Regions from separate parts of the Allobosea sp. 05L423 genome, predicted to be linked through region 1. Evidence: predicted binding sites of a transcription regulator. Region 1 holds the regulator's gene; the other holds the start of a gene.

What was found. The regulator PhoB, encoded in region 1, activates phosphate uptake and scavenging genes when phosphate is short. The targets are predictions, from matches to a motif close to TGTCATNNANCTGTCAT.
Region 2: AC1DNE_RS13770 (putative 2-aminoethylphosphonate ABC transporter substrate-binding protein) is a predicted target of PhoB. The motif match lies at 2,535-2,551, and genes of this name have one in related genera.

The regions. Positions count from the first base shown of each region.
Region 1 is NZ_JBFTOA010000011.1:161,367-168,922, reverse strand. Features, by position in the region: gene phoU (phosphate signaling complex protein PhoU) at 1-695, shown strand, start outside; gene phoB (phosphate regulon transcriptional regulator PhoB) at 712-1,410, shown strand; gene AC1DNE_RS21460 (hypothetical protein) at 1,706-1,930, shown strand; gene AC1DNE_RS21455 (DUF3175 domain-containing protein) at 1,948-2,232, opposite strand; gene AC1DNE_RS21450 (SpoIIAA family protein) at 2,249-2,635, opposite strand; gene AC1DNE_RS21445 (LysR family transcriptional regulator) at 2,690-3,613, opposite strand; gene argH (argininosuccinate lyase) at 3,708-5,123, shown strand; gene AC1DNE_RS21435 (amino acid ABC transporter permease) at 5,120-6,013, shown strand; gene AC1DNE_RS21430 (amino acid ABC transporter ATP-binding protein) at 6,010-6,804, shown strand; gene AC1DNE_RS21425 (ABC transporter substrate-binding protein) at 6,840-7,556, shown strand, end outside.
Region 2 is NZ_JBFTOA010000004.1:263,286-270,841, forward strand. Features, by position in the region: gene AC1DNE_RS13760 (putative 2-aminoethylphosphonate ABC transporter permease subunit) at 1-302, opposite strand, end outside; gene AC1DNE_RS13765 (putative 2-aminoethylphosphonate ABC transporter ATP-binding protein) at 299-1,390, opposite strand; gene AC1DNE_RS13770 (putative 2-aminoethylphosphonate ABC transporter substrate-binding protein) at 1,512-2,531, opposite strand; gene phnY (phosphonoacetaldehyde dehydrogenase) at 2,641-4,092, opposite strand; gene phnA (phosphonoacetate hydrolase) at 4,094-5,341, opposite strand; gene AC1DNE_RS13785 (2-aminoethylphosphonate--pyruvate transaminase) at 5,358-6,503, opposite strand; gene AC1DNE_RS13790 (LysR substrate-binding domain-containing protein) at 6,609-7,502, shown strand.

The DNA.
Region 1 (7,556 bases):
ACGACACCGATCTCGAAGGCATCCGCCGCAGTCTTGCCGAAATGGGCGGCATGGCCGAGCGCATGCTGGGCGACTCCACCGTGGCGCTGGTGCGCCGCGACACCGGCCTCGCCCAGAAGATCATCACCGCCGACCAGCGCCTCGACAACCTGCAGCGGGACGTCGAAGAGAAGGCGGTGCTGACCATCGCCCGGCGCCAGCCGCTCGCGAACGACCTGCGCGAACTGATCTCGGCGATCCGCATCGCGGCCGACATCGAGCGCGTCGGCGATCTCGCCAAGAACATCGCCAAGCGCGCCGTCGCCATCGCCGGCCAGTTCCAGCCGCCGCACCGCGCCGTGGTCGGGCTCGAGCACATCAGCCGCCTGGTGCAGGCGCAACTCAAGGACGTGCTCGACGCCTACGCCGCAGGCAACGAGCAGAAGGCGCTCGAGGTCTGGCGCCGCGACGACGAGATCGACGCGCTCTACACCTCGCTGTTCCGCGAACTCCTGACCTACATGATGGAGGATCCGCGCAACATCACCTTCTGCACGCATCTCCTGTTCTGCGCGAAGAACATCGAGCGCATCGGCGACCACACCACCAACATCGCCGAGACGATCCATTACCTCATCACCGGCGACTCGCTCGACGTGAACCGGCCGAAGCTCGACACGACCAATATCGAAGTCGAGGCGGTCACGGGCAGCTGAGGCGAGGCAAGGAATCATGGCCGCACGCATCCTGATCGTCGAGGACGAGGAGCCGCTGACCCTGCTGCTGCGCTACAATCTCGAAGCCGAGGGCTTCGAGGTGGACAGCGTGGCGCGCGGGGACGATGCGGAGCTTCATCTGCGCGACCACACCCCCGATCTCGTGCTGCTCGACTGGATGCTGCCGGGCCTCTCCGGGATCGAGCTCTGCCGCCGGCTGCGGTCGCGGCGCGACACCGAGCGCGTGCCGATCATCATGCTGACCGCGCGGGGCGAGGAAACCGAGCGCGTGCGCGGGCTCGCGACCGGCGCCGACGACTATGTGGTGAAGCCCTTTTCGTTGCCGGAATTGATCGCGCGCATCCAGGCGCTGCTCCGCCGCGCCAAGCCGGGCCATGTCGCGGGACTGCTTGCCGCCGGCGACCTCGAACTCGACCGCACCACACGGCGCGTCCGCCGCGCCGGCAGCGAGTTGCATCTCGGCCCGACCGAGTTCAGGCTGCTGGAGTTCCTGATGCAGGCGCCCGGCCGCGTCTATTCGCGCGCCCAGCTGCTCGACGCCGTCTGGGGCCGCGACGTCTATATCGACGAGCGCACCGTCGACGTCCATGTCGGCCGGCTGCGCAAGGCGATCACGCCCGCCAATACCAAGGACCCGCTGCGTACCGTGCGCGGCGCCGGCTACGCCTTCGACGAGACTTTTGCGCGCAGCTGAGCGGCGCTCCAGCTCTCCTCCTCATCGCAGCTTACGGTGAGTCTCGCCTGCTCGCTCGCGTTGACCCTGAAAGTCAGCGCGAGCCAGAGGAGGTCGCCATGAGCAAGATGCCGCCAGTCCCGCCGGCCAGTCGAAGCGACAAGGGCCCGGGCGAGCGGGATCATGCCGGGCACGATATGCGCAGCGCTAGGAGGTGGCGAGCGAGCGCCGGCCGGGCCAGCATGACCAGCAGGGCAACACCCGCATCAACACGAGCCATCAGGGTCTGCAGCAGGATCGTTGAGGAGGCTGCCTCATGTCGGCCTCGACCAAGGCGCCGCAAAGCATCCGGCACGGCGGCCCGGGCTCGTCCCATGAGAATGCGAGGAAGTCGCCGGGCATCCGCAAGCCGCCTGCCGACGACGAAACCCGGCAGGTTCGCGTTTCGGGCGGTGGCGGCGAGCGCGACAGCCATCGCTTGCATGATCCGGCCCGCAAGGGTGGCGGCCCCGCGAGAAGCCCCCTACAGGACGATCCCTGAAGGGGCCGGCAGGAGCCTCAGCCCTCTCGGTAGAAGAGGCGGCGCAAGCTGTGCTTGGCCGCTTCCAGCGTCCTGCGCCGCTCGGCCGGCAGGTTCCGGCCGGCGCGGTTGATGTAGAAAGTCAGCATCGACATCGCCGAGCGATAGGGGCTCGACTTGCGGAGCCGGCTGTGTTCAGCCGACCGCTTCAGCGAACGTGCGATCCGTCGCGGATCGCCCTGCTTGAACACCGCCTTCTCAAGATCGAGCGCGTTGCTCCGGGTGGTGATATCGGCCGACCACCTGCGTTTGTGGGCAGTCATGGCGTCCTCCTGTCGGTCAGGCGTTTGGCCCGCCCTCGATGTCACCGGCCCAGGTCAGTGCGGTCTCGTACTCCTCCGGCTTGAAGGTGCGGACGGTCACGAAGGGGATCGCTGGGTTGAGCAGGTCGACGAAGGCGGCAAGCCAGCCCCTGTCGGTGATCACCGCCTCGCGCGGGAAGCGCTGCAGCTCCCAGAGCTTGCCGAGGCTGTAGCGCGCATCCTTCCAGGCGGCAGCCAGGGTCATATCGGTGAAATCGGTGAGGTCGGCGAGGATGCCGACCTTCTCGTGTCGCGCGAGCTTCGCCTCGATATCGGCCATGATCCCATCGAGATCGTCACTGGTCAGCGTCTGCGACAGGCGGTAGGCGCCGACATGGTCCGGGGCAGGCAGAATGGTGAACATGGCTCCTCCTTGCTCCAGACAACGCGGGGCAAGAGCGGAAGTTTCGCCCGATGATCAGGCCGCTGCGGGCGCACGGGTGGCGGCGTCGAACCGGGCCGCTTCGGCGCGCAGCCAGCCGACGAATTCATCGAGGCCGGGGCGTTGCGGCTGGCCAACCGGGAGGGTGAGCCAACAGCCCGTCGCACTGGTGAAGCCGAGGCCGAGCGGGTTGATAAGCGCGCCGGAAGCCAGCTCGTCGGCGACATAGCAGCGCGGCATCAGAGCGACGCCCAGCCCGGCGACGGCGGCGCTGGTGATCACGGAATAGTAGCCGTAACGCACGGTGTGCTCGGGCACCGCGCCGCGCAGGTCGTGGGCCTCGGTGAACTCGGCCCAGAAGGTCGGCATCTGGTAGTGCTGCAGCAGCGTCATCTTCTGGATATCGGCGGCACGACGAAAGCCGCCCATGCGCTCGACCAGGCTCGGCGCGGCGACGAGGGCAACGTCGCGGCCGAAGAGGTAATGCGCCTCCTTGCCGGGCCAGGGCGGGACGCCATGGGCAATGTCGAGATCGGGCTCCTCGGTCTCGCTCTCGCTGACATAGTTGGTGAACTGGACGTCGACGCCGGGATGCGCCGCAGCGAAGGCCGGAAAGCGCGACATCAGCCAGCGCTCGCCGACGATGGCGACCATGTGCAGGCGGATCGGCCGGGCAATGGCGCTGCGCTCGGCGAGGCGCCGGGCGCCCCGCTCCATCTGCTCCAGCGCGGCTTCGGCATAGGGCAGATAGATCGCGCCGGCCTCGGTGAGCTTGAGGCCGAGCGGGCTGCGGTCGAACAGCACGGCACCGAGATGGTGTTCCAGCGACAGGATCTGCTTGGAGACGGCACTCTGCGTCAGGTTGACGACCAGGGCGGCGCGGGCGGTCGAGCCCAGCCTTGCAACCGTGGTGAAAGCTCGCAAAGCGGTCGATGACGGAGGAGGCCGGCCGGCGGCCATGGGGTATTCCTTTTTGGACTATCGCTGCGGAGATCGTTTCGTTTGCCGGGCTTTCGGTCAAGAGGCCATTCTTCCCTAACGGGAGGACAAGCTCATGAACCAGACGACGCGCCTGTGGGGTGGACGCTTCCGCAAGCCGCCCGATCCGCGGCTGATGAAGCTGTCGAGCGCGGCCGGTGAGCACGCGAGGCTGGTGCCGCAGGATGTTGCGGGCGGCAAGGCGCATGCGGCCGAACTCGGACGCGCCGGGCTGCTGACGGCGCAGGAGCTCCAGACCATCCTGACCGCGCTCGACGCGATCGCGCGGGACACGGTCGAGGGGCGGATCACGCCCGGCCCGCAGGACGAGGATGTCCATACCTTCATCGAGCGCATCCTGACCGAGCGGATCGGCTCGACGGGCGCCAAGCTCCGGGCAGGGCGCTCGCGCAACGACCAGGCCGCGAACAATCTCAAGCTCTATCTGCGCGCGAAGTCGCGCTCGCTCGCGGCGATGCTGGCGGAACTCCTGACCGCGATCGCCGATCAGGCCGAGCTGCATGCGGCCTCGGTCAGCCCCGGCTTCACCCATCTCCAGAGCGCCCAGCCGGTCACCTTCGGCCATTGGCTGATGGCGCATGGCCAGGTGCTGATGCGCGACGCCTCGCGCCTGACCGACTGGGAAAAGCGCTCCGGCCAGTCCCCGCTCGGGGCGGCGGCGCTTGCAGGCTCGGCGATCACGCTCAATCCCGAGCTCAGCGCCAAGGCACTCGGCTATGACGAGCCGTTCGAGAACTCGGTCGACGCGGTCGGCGCGCGCGACCATGTCGCGGAATTCCTGTTCGTCGCGGCGATGCTGACGACCAACCTGTCGCGGCTCGCCGAGGAGGTGACGCTGTGGGCTTCCAGGCAATTCGCCTGGGTGACGCTGGACGATGCCTTCGCCACCGGCTCCTCGATCATGCCGCAGAAGAAGAACCCGGACATCGCGGAAATCTCGCGCGGCCGGGCGGCGCGGCTGACCGGCGACCTCGTCGCCATGCTCGGCGCATTGAAGGGGCTGCCGCTTTCCTATAACCGCGACCTCGCCGAGGACAAGCGCGCCGCCTTCGACGCAGTCGACGTGCTGGAAGAGGTGCTGCCGGCCTTCGCCGGGCTGATCGCCAGCATGAGCGCCGACGCCGAGACGATGCGCGCCCAGGCCGGTTCCGGCTTTGCGCTGGCGACCGAGGTGGCAGATCATCTCGCCCGCAACGGCGTGCCTTTCGCCGAGGCGCATGAGATCACGGGGGCGCTGGTGCGCTATTGCGAGGAACTGGGCCGGGAGCTTGAATCGCTCGACGCCGTCGATCTCAGGGCGGTCGATCCGCGGCTCGATGCCGGGGTCCTCGACCATCTGACGCTCGATGCCGCGGTCGCTGCGCGCAGCGGCCATGGCGGCACGGCGCCCGACCGCGTGCGCGAACAGATCGACCGCTTCCGCGGCAAGCTCGCCGCCCTCGAAACCTGGAGCCGGGAGACGGGCCAATGAGCGTCGCCACTTCGCCGATCAGCAGCCGGGATCTCGCCCAGGTCTCGCATCTGAGAATCGTGCCGCGGCGCTTCTATGGGCGCTGGGTCGCGGCCGCGGCGATCGTCGCCATCCTCGTCTGGCTGGTCATGGCCTTTGTCGAGGGCGACATCGCCTGGCCGGTGGTCCGGCAGTTCTTCACCGCGCCGGCGATCATCGCGGGCCTCGGCAACACGCTGATCATGACGGTCTGCGCGATGACGCTCGGCGTCGTGCTCGGCGTGATCTTCGCCATCATGTACATGTCGCCGAACCCGGTGCTGCGCGGCGTGGCGCTGTTCTACATCTGGTTCTTCCGCGGCACGCCGCTGCTGCTGCAGCTCCTGATCTGGTTCAACCTGGCGCTGGTCTTCCCGACCATCGGCATCCCCGGCCTGTTCTCCTGGCGCACGATCGACATCATCGGGCCGTTCATGGCGACGCTGCTCGGGCTCGGCATGAACCAGGGCGCCTACACTGCCGAGGTGGTGCGCGGCGGTATCCTCTCCGTCGACCAGGGCCAGACCGAGGCCGCCAAGGCGATCGGCATGACGCGGCTGACGACGCTGCGCCGGATCGTGCTGCCGCAGGCGATGCGTGTCATCATCCCGCCGGTCGGCAACGAGGTGATCAGCATGGTCAAGCTGACCTCGGTGGCGAGCGTGATCCAGTACGCCGAGATCCTGCGCAACGCGCAGACGATCTACTACGCCAATGCCCGCGTCATCGAGCTGCTGATCGTCGCTGCCGGCTGGTATCTGCTCGTGGTGACGCTGCTGCAGATCGGCCAGTATTTCCTCGAACGCCACTTCTCCAAGGGGCGGGTCGGGCGGCGCGCCAAGCGCACCGCGGTTCAGGAGGAGCCCGCATGAACGCGGTGGCGAACACGGCCGTGGCCGATAGTGCGATCGTTGCAATCGCGAACGTCAGCAAGTTCTTCGGCGACCTGAAGGCGCTGAACGATGTCTCGCTCTCGATCGAGCCCGGCATGGTCCAGTGCATCATCGGGCCGTCGGGCTCGGGCAAGTCGACGCTGCTGCGCTGCATCAACCAGCTCGAGAAGATCGACCAGGGCGCGATCCGCGTCGATGGCGAGCTGATCGGCTATCGCCGCGTGGGCAATGAGCTGCATGAGCTGACCGATCCGGAGATCGCGCGCCAGCGCCTCGTCACCGGCATGGTCTTCCAGCGCTTCAACCTGTTCAACCACATGACGGCGCTGCAGAACATCATCGAGGGGCCGCTCACCGTCCTGAAGCGTCCGCGCAAGGAGATCGTCGCCGAAGCGACGGCACTGCTGGAGCGCGTCGGTCTTGCCGACAAGCGCGACGCCTATCCGAGCGAGCTCTCAGGCGGGCAGCAGCAGCGCATCGCCATTGCCCGCGCCCTGGCGATGAAGCCGAAGCTGATGCTGTTCGACGAGCCGACCTCGGCGCTTGACCCCGAACTCGTCGGCGAGGTGCTCAACGTGATGCGCGATCTGGCGGCCTCCGGCATGACCATGATCGTGGTCACGCATGAGCTCGGCTTCGCCCGCGAGGTGGCCAACGACGTCGTCTTCATGGACAAGGGCGAGATCGTCGAGCAGGGTCCGCCGCAGACCGTTCTCGTTGCGCCGAAACAGGCGCGCACGCGCGACTTCATCGCCGCCGTCCTGAAGTGACGATGGCGCAAACAGTTCACAACCGGGAGAGAACCATGCTTCGTTTGACCATCGCCGCGGCCTTGCTCGCCGGCACAGCGCTTGCCGCGCAGGCCCAGGCCCTGCCGGACCGCGTCAAGACCGCCGGCAAGATCGTGATCGCGACCCAGCCGAACTATCCACCGATCGCCTACAAGGACGTCGCGACCAACCAGCTCGCCGGCTTCGACATCGAGCTGGGCGAGGCCATCGCCAAGGAGCTCGGCGTCAAGGTCGAGTGGCAGGAGACCGCCTTCGCCCAGATGCTGCCCTCGCTGCAGACCGGCCGCGTCGATGCGGTGATGGCCGGCATGAGCGACCTGCCGGCGCGGCGCGAGAGCGCCGATTTCGTCGACTACATGGATTCCGGCGCGCAGTTCTACACGGTCACGGCCTTCGCCGACACGATCAAGACCCCGGAAGACCTCTGCGGCAAGAGCGTCGGCGCCAGCCGCGCGACCAACTGGCCGCGCCAGATCGGCGAATGGAGCGAGGCGAATTGCGTCGCCAAGGGCAAGCCGGCGATCAACGTGGTCGGCACCGAAGGCTCGGTCGACGCCCGCACCCAGCTCAAGACGCAGCGCCTGCAGGGCGGCGTCCAGGGCAGCGAGACGATGAGCCACTTCCAGAAGCTGGAGCCGAACACCTACATCCCGCTCGGCAAGCCCTTCACCCATTCGCTCGCCGGCATCCCCTTCGCCAAGACGGCGGAAGGCACGCAGCTGCGCGACGCC
Region 2 (7,556 bases), on a different contig from region 1:
AGAAAGGCGAGCGGCACTACGATCACCGTGGTCGCACTGGCGACCGCGAGGCTGTTGAGCAGAGAGAAGAACAGCGTCGGCGTCGTCGCATAGCTGACGAAATTCGCCAGCCCGACAAAGCGCCCCTGCGTATCCTCGAGACTCTTGGAGAGGAGCGCCCAGAGCGGCAGGGCGATGATGAGGACCAGCACCGCGCAAAGCGCGACGATCAGAACCGCGGCGACATGGCGCTCGCTGATCCGCACCGGCGATACCTTCACGGACGCATCGATCATCGTCAGCGGCGGGGCGAGGTCGCTCATCGTCCGCCCCCCGCAAAGACGTGCAGGGCCTCAGGCGGAAAGGCGACGGCGCGCACCTGTCCCGCGGTGATGCCGAGATCGCGCATCGCATTGGCCGAGAAATCGGCTGCGATCCGGGTCGAACGGGAGCCGGTCGGCTCCAGATGCGCCCGGCAGTAGGAGCCGAGGAAAGACAGGTCCCCGATCCGCGCTTCGAAGCGGTTCGGCGTATCGTCACCGATGCTGCGGGTGCGAACCTCCTCCGGCCGCATCGCCAGCCGCACCGGCGTTCCCACGGCGAAGGGGGCCGCATTGGCGACGAGCAGGTCGAGTTCGTCCACACGGACCCGGCCGGGCCCCGTCACGATCGCATCCATGAAGGTCATGTGCCCGACGAAATCGGCGACGAAGGGGGTGGCGGGGCGCCGGTAGATCTCCTCCGGCGTGCCGACCTGCTCGACGGCACCGTCCCGCATCACGACGATGCGGTCAGCCATCGCAAGCGCTTCCTCCTGATCGTGCGTCACCATGATCGTGGTCACGCCGAGCCGCTGCTGCAGCGATCGCATTTCGTCGCGCAGGCGCAGCCGGACCTTGGCGTCGAGGGCGGAGAGCGGCTCGTCGAGCAGCAGCAGTTCCGGCGAGGTGGCAAGCGCGCGCGCCAGCGCCACCCGCTGCTGCTGCCCACCTGAAAGCTGAATCGGGTATTTCTTGCCCTGGTCCGGCAGGCCGACGAGCGTCAGCAGCTCCTCGACACGGCGGGCGATGTCGCCGGAGGAGCGACGCCGGTTGACGAGACCGTAGCCGATATTGTCGGTGACGGTGAGATTGGGGAAGAGCGCGTAGGATTGGAAGACGATCCCGAAGTCGCGCTCCGACGGGCTTGCCCGCGACACGTCGCGCCCGCCCATATGGATGGTGCCGCCATCCTGCTGGTCTAGGCCGGCGATGGCCCGCAGCAATGTCGTCTTGCCGCAGCCGGACGGCCCGAGAAAGCAGACGAACTCGCCGCGGCGGATGTCGAGATCGATATCGTGCAACGCCCGAAACGCGCCGTAATTCTTGGCGAGGGCTCGGATCGAGAGGAATGGGGCCGTAGTCGTGGACATCGTGCCGACCTTCATCTGAACAGGCAGTGATCAGGCTCGCGTGCAACGGCGAAGCCGCTCTCTTGCGTCTTGCACAGACCATGCCGCCAGCCGCTTGCGCGGGCCGGCGGCATGGCAAGGCTCAGTTCTTCGGCGCCGCCTTGGACTCGTAGCGCTTCGACCATTCGGCGAGCACGCGCTCGCGATTGTCGGCCATCCAGGTCAGGTCGTTTTTGATCATCCCCGCCTCGGCATTGGCAGGATAGTTCGCCGGCTTGTTCTCGACACCCGGCGCAGCCACGATGGCGTAGGTCTTCGAGTAGAGTTCGTTCGCCTCCTTGGTCGTCGACCAGTCGGCGATCTTCTTGGAGACGGAGAGGTTCTTGCTACCCTTGACGATGGCGCTGGCTTCCATTTCCCAGCCCACGCCTTCCTTCGGAATCACGACCTCGATCGGCGCGCCTTTGCTCTTCTCGGAAGCGCCGCGCATGTCGAGCGCCAGACCGATGGTGCGCTCGCCGCGCGCCGCCTGCACGCAGGGCGCGGAACCCGAATGCAGATATGCCGCGATGTTCTCGTGCAGCCCGTCCATGAACTTCCAGCCCTCGGCCTCGCCCATGCTCTGCAGCCAGCCGGCGACCATCAGATAGCCGGTGCCGGAGGAGGCCGGATGGGGCATCACGATCTTGCCCTTGAAAGCCGGGTTGAGCAGGTCCTTCCACGAGCTCGGCACGGGCACGCCCTTGGCCTCGGCGGTATTGTAGCAGACCACGCCGAGATAGGCGTCCATGCCAGTCCAGGTATAGGGGCTGTTGGCATCGCGGAACACCGGCTTCAGCGCATCGGCGCCGGCCGGCTTGTAGGTTTCCAGCAGCCCGGCCTTCTCGAACATGAGCAGGCTCGATGCGGCCAGGCCCATCACCATGTCCGCTCGCGGATTGTCCTTTTCGGCCAGGAAGCGGGCGGTGATGACGCCTGTGGAGTCGCGGACCCAGACGACCTCCGCTTCGGGCACTGCCTTCTCGATCGAGGCCTTGAACGGCCCGAGTTGGTCGTTCTCCAGCGCGGTGTAGATCGTCACCTTCGTCTTTTGGGCCTGCGCGGCGCCGGGAAGCGCGAGTGCGAAAGCGCCGATAACACAGGAAGCAAGCCAGCTCTTCATTGTTCTCATCCCCTCGTTATGTTCAGTTTGGGCACTCTTGCGGCGCTTCATTCCCCTGGATTTGGAAAAGCCGGCGGGTCGAGCCGCCGGCTTTGGTCTTTCTTCGTCTTCAAGCGGTCCAGGGCATCGACCAGGTCTTGACGTTTGTGAAGGATTTCATGGCTTCGACGACGCCCTCCTTGTAGCCGAGGCCGGAATCCTTGATGCCGCCAAAGGGAGACATCTCGATGCGGTAGCCGGGAACCTCCCAGAGGTTCACGGTGCCGACCTCCAGCTCCGCGACGAAGCGCTGGATGTAGTCGTAGCGGTTGGTGCAGATGCCGGAAGAGAGACCATAGGCGGTCGAGTTCGAGATCCGGATCACCTCGGCGATGTCGTCGGGCACGCGCACGATCGGGATCACCGGGCCGAAGGTCTCCTCGTGCACCAGTTCGCAGTCATAGGGGATGCGGTCGACCACCGTCGGGTGGAACAGCGCGCCCTCGGCCCTCTTGCCGTAGAGCACCTCGGCCCCCTTCGTCACGGCATCGTCGACGCGGGCCTGGAAGAGCGCGGCCGAGCGGGCGTTGATAACGGTGCCGACATCGGTCTGCGGGTCCATCGGGTCGCCGCATTTCAGCTTCCTGGCCTTCTCGACCACCAGCTTGGAGAAGGCGTCGGCGACGCTCTCGACCACCAGGATGCGCTTCACCGCCGTGCAGCGCTGGCCGGAGTTCTTGGTCGCGCCGGTGACGGCGAGCTCGGCCGCCTTGTCGAGATCGGCATCCTCCATGACGATCAGCGGGTCGTTGCCGCCGAGCTCGAGCACGATGCGCTTGTAGCCGGCATTGGCGGCGATGTGCTTGCCGACCCTGACCGAGCCGGTGAAGGTCACCAGGTCCGCATCGGGATCGGTAATCATCGCGTCGCCCATGGTTGAGGGGTTGCCGGTGACGACCGAGAGCATCTCCGGCGGCAGCCCGGCCTCGTAGAGCACGTCGGCCAGCGCCAGCGCGGTCAGCGGGGTCAGTTCGGTCGGCTTCAGCACGAGACGATTATTGGTCGCGATCGCCGGGGCCAGCTTGTGGCTGACCATGTTGAGAGGGTGATTGAAGGGCGTGATCGCCGAGATCACGCCGAGCAGCGGCTGGCGCGTCGTGAAGATCTTGCGCGCCTTGCCGTTCGGCGAGATGTCGCAGGAGAACATTTCGCCATCGTCCTTGATGGTGAGCTGCGCGGCGAAGGACCAGACGTCATAGGCGCGGCTGGCCTCGTAGAGCGAGTCCTTCCAGCATAGCCCGGCCTCGGCCGTGATCAGCTTCGCGAACAGCTCCTTGCGGTCGCGCAGCAGCTCGGCTGTCTTCTGCAGGATCTGCTGGCGCTCGTAGCGCGTCAGCTTCGGCTTGAAGGCCCTGGCCTGCGCGAAGGCCTCCCGGACATGTTCGGGGCGGGCGGCTGGAATGAGGCCGACGACACTGTCGTCATAGGGGTTGCGGACCTCGACCATGTCGTCTGCCGAGACCAGCTTGCCGGCGATCCGCATCGTCTCGCGCCGCACCGGCGGCTTCACCGTCGCGTTCATCTCAGTTCACCAGGTTCAGGGCGACGTCGAAGACGTCGAAATTGCGCAAGGTCCGGCCCTGCGGCACGGTGATCGGCCGGTTGGCGATCATCGGCACGCGCTGCTCAGTGATGCCGCCATGGGAGCGCAGCGGCTCGGTCAGGCCGGAGAGATCGTGCCTGTCGGGCGAGGTGCCGATCACCTTCTGGCGCGTCGAGACGACCACGACATCGCCGATCCGGTCGGCCGGCAATTCGAAGCGCTCGCAGGCTTCCGCCGAGGTCACCGCCAGCGCGATGCCGTCGATGCCGGAGATGCGGGCAGCGACCTCGGACTGGTCGGCACCATCAGGCAGATAGACCGTGGCGAAGGAGCCGAGCGCGCCATGATGGACGACATAGGGGTCGGTGATCGGCAGGATCACGCGCATCGTGCCCTTGCCGTACCATTCGTCCATCAGCGTTTGCAGATAGACCACATCCGGCTCGCCGTTCGGCAGGTGCTTGTCGTTCATGCCGTGGTCGGCGGTGATGACCAGCGTGCAGCCGAGCGCATCGAGCTTGCCGACATAGCCGTCGAACATGGCATAGAAGGAGTCCGCCATCTCCGAGCCGGGCGCCGCCTTATGCTGCACATAGTCGGTGGTCGAGAGGTACATCAGGTCCGGCTTGAAGCTGTCCAGCAGTTTGACGCCGGCGGCGAAGACGAACTCCGAGAGATCGGCCGAGTAGACGGATGGCACCGGCATGCCGACGAAATCGAGCACGTCCGCGATGCCGTTCTCCGCCTTGTTGGCCTTGTCGGCTTTCTCCGAGGAGAAGGCGATCGCCGTGCCGCTGGTAAAATCGAGGCCCTTGCCCAGCAGGGTGCGCAGCTTGTCCTTGGCGGTGACCATCGCGACCTTGAAGCCGGCCTTCTGGAACGCGGCCAGGATGGTCGGCGCCCGCAGGAAGCGGGCATCGTTCATCATCACCTCTTCCTTGGCCTCGCGGTCGTAGAAGAAGTTGCCGGCGATGCCGTGCACGGCCGGCGGGCGGCCAGTGATGATCGAGAGGTTGTTCGGGTTGGTGAAGCTCGGGATTACCGAATAGGCGTGAGTGCTGGCGCCGGTCTTCATGATCCGGTCGAGGTTCGGCGTCAGCCCCTTGGCGCTGGCAGCCTCGATATAGGCCGGCTCCGAGCCGTCCATGCAGATCACCACCGTCGGACGCTGCGGCCGCGCATATTCGCGACCATTCACAACGACATCCGCGCCGATCTTCGTGTGCATTGTCATCGCTGGATCCTCACGCTGCCGACTTCAGGCCGACGCCCATCTCGGCCAGGACGTCCGAGACCGTGGCGACGAAGGCCTTCATGTCCTGCGCACCGAGGGCGCCGATGCAGCCGATGCGGAAGCTGTCGGCGACGGTCAGCTTGCCAGGATAGATCACGTAGCCGGCATCCTTCAGCGTGTCGTAGAAGCGCTGGAAGACGAAGTTCTTGTCCTCAGGCATGTGGAAGGTGACGATGATCGGCGCCTGCCGGGCCGCCGGCAGCAGCGTCCGGAAGCCGAGCTCCTGCATGCCCTCGATCAGGATGCGCGCATTGTCGGCATAGCGCTCGCCGCGCCCGGCGACGCCGCCTTCCGCCCAGAATTCCTGCAGCGCCGCATGGAACGCGACGATGACATGGATCGGCGGGGTGAAGCGGTACTGCCCGGTGCGTTCGAAGGTCGCGTGCTGATCGTGGAGGTCGAGCACGAGCGTGGTGGCGTTGCCTTTCGTCTCGGCCAGGGCGCTCCGGCGGGCAATGACGAAGCCGAGACCGGGCACCCCCTGGATGCACTTGTTCGAAGAGGCGGCCACCGCATCGAAATAGACCTCCCGGCTGTCGAGCGGCAGCGCCCCGAAGGCGCTCATCGAATCGATCAGCAGGCGCCTGCCATGGCGCTTGACCAGCGCCGCCACGGCCTCGATCGGGTTGCGGATGCCGCTCGTCGTTTCGCAATGCACCACGAAGACATGGCTGATCGCGGCATCGGCGACGAGCATTCGGTCGACCTCGGCGAGGTCGGGCGGCATGTCCTCGGCAGTCTCGTGGACGGCGACATCGCGACCCGCGATCTCGAGGATGCGCTTGGCGCGCTGGCCATAGGCGCCGTTGATCAGGATCAGAACCTTGCCGCCGCGAGGCACGAAGCTCGTCAGCATGGCTTCGACCGCGAAGGTGCCCGAGCCCTGCATCGGCACGGTGACAAAGCTGCCCTCGCCATGGATGACCTTCGGAAGCTCCTCCATCACGGCCTTGTTGATGCCGACAAAGGTGGCGTCCCGTGAGCCCCAGTCATGCACCATGGCCTCCTTGATCGCCTTGCTGGTCGTCAGCGGTCCGGGCGTGAGGAGGAGGGGATCACCGGTCTCTGAAACGGCGGGGCGGCGGGCGTGGACCATGTCGATCTCGCTTTTTGCGTTGCAGCGGATAGCGAAACGGTAGGGCGAGATTTGACATAGCTCCAATACATCTTATCCATGCGATCCATAGAGGGTGTCTATGTCATGGCGATCAGCTATTCCGGCTTGTCGGCGTTCCACGCGGTGGCGGAAGCCGAGAGCTTTACCGGCGCCGCCAAGGCGCGCCATGTCAGCCAGCCGACACTCTCGGCGCAGGTTCGCACGCTCGAGGACGCCTATGGCGTGCGCCTGTTCGATCGCGTCGGCCGAAAGACCAGGCTCACCCCGCTCGGCCAGAGCCTCTTTGTCATCACGGCCCGGCTGTTCTCCGCTCAGGACGAGGCGCAATCGCTTCTTGCCGGCAGCCGAACGCTGCAGCGTGGGCACCTACGCATTGCCGCCGACAGCGCCACCCATGTCATGGCCGCGCTCGCACGGATGCGCGAAAGCTACCCCGGGTTGACGTTCTCGCTGACGATCGGAAATTCGTCCGAAGTCGTCGACCAGATCATGGATTTTGCCGCCGATGTGGCGATCACCGCGCGGCAGAGCTCGGATCCGCGCCTCCATACGGTGAAGCTGCGCTCGGACCGGCTGATCGCTTTCGCATCGAGCGACCACCGCCTGTCGCAGCACGACAGCATCCCGATCGAGGCCTTCGCGGGCCAGGACATCGTGTTGCGGGAACGCGGCTCGATCACGCGCGAGACGTTCGAGGCCCGCCTGTCCGAGGCCGGAATCAAGCCGGCGAACCTGCTCGAGGTCCAGTCGCGCGAGGCGGTGCGCGAGGCCGTCGCCGCCGGATTCGGCATTGGCGTGATCTTCGAGGCGGAGTTCCGGTCCGATCCCCTGCTGAAGCGGCTGATCATCACCGGCGCCGATTTCTCGGTCGGCGAATATGCGGCTTGCCGTGCCGAGCGCCGGCGCATTCCGCTGGTGCGCGGCTTCTTCGAGACGGTCCAGGACTTCGTCGAGGCCGAAGCCATGATGGCGCGCTGAGGTCAGGCAAGCCGCATCGGCGCAAGCGCGGCGACGATGAAACCGCAGGCGACC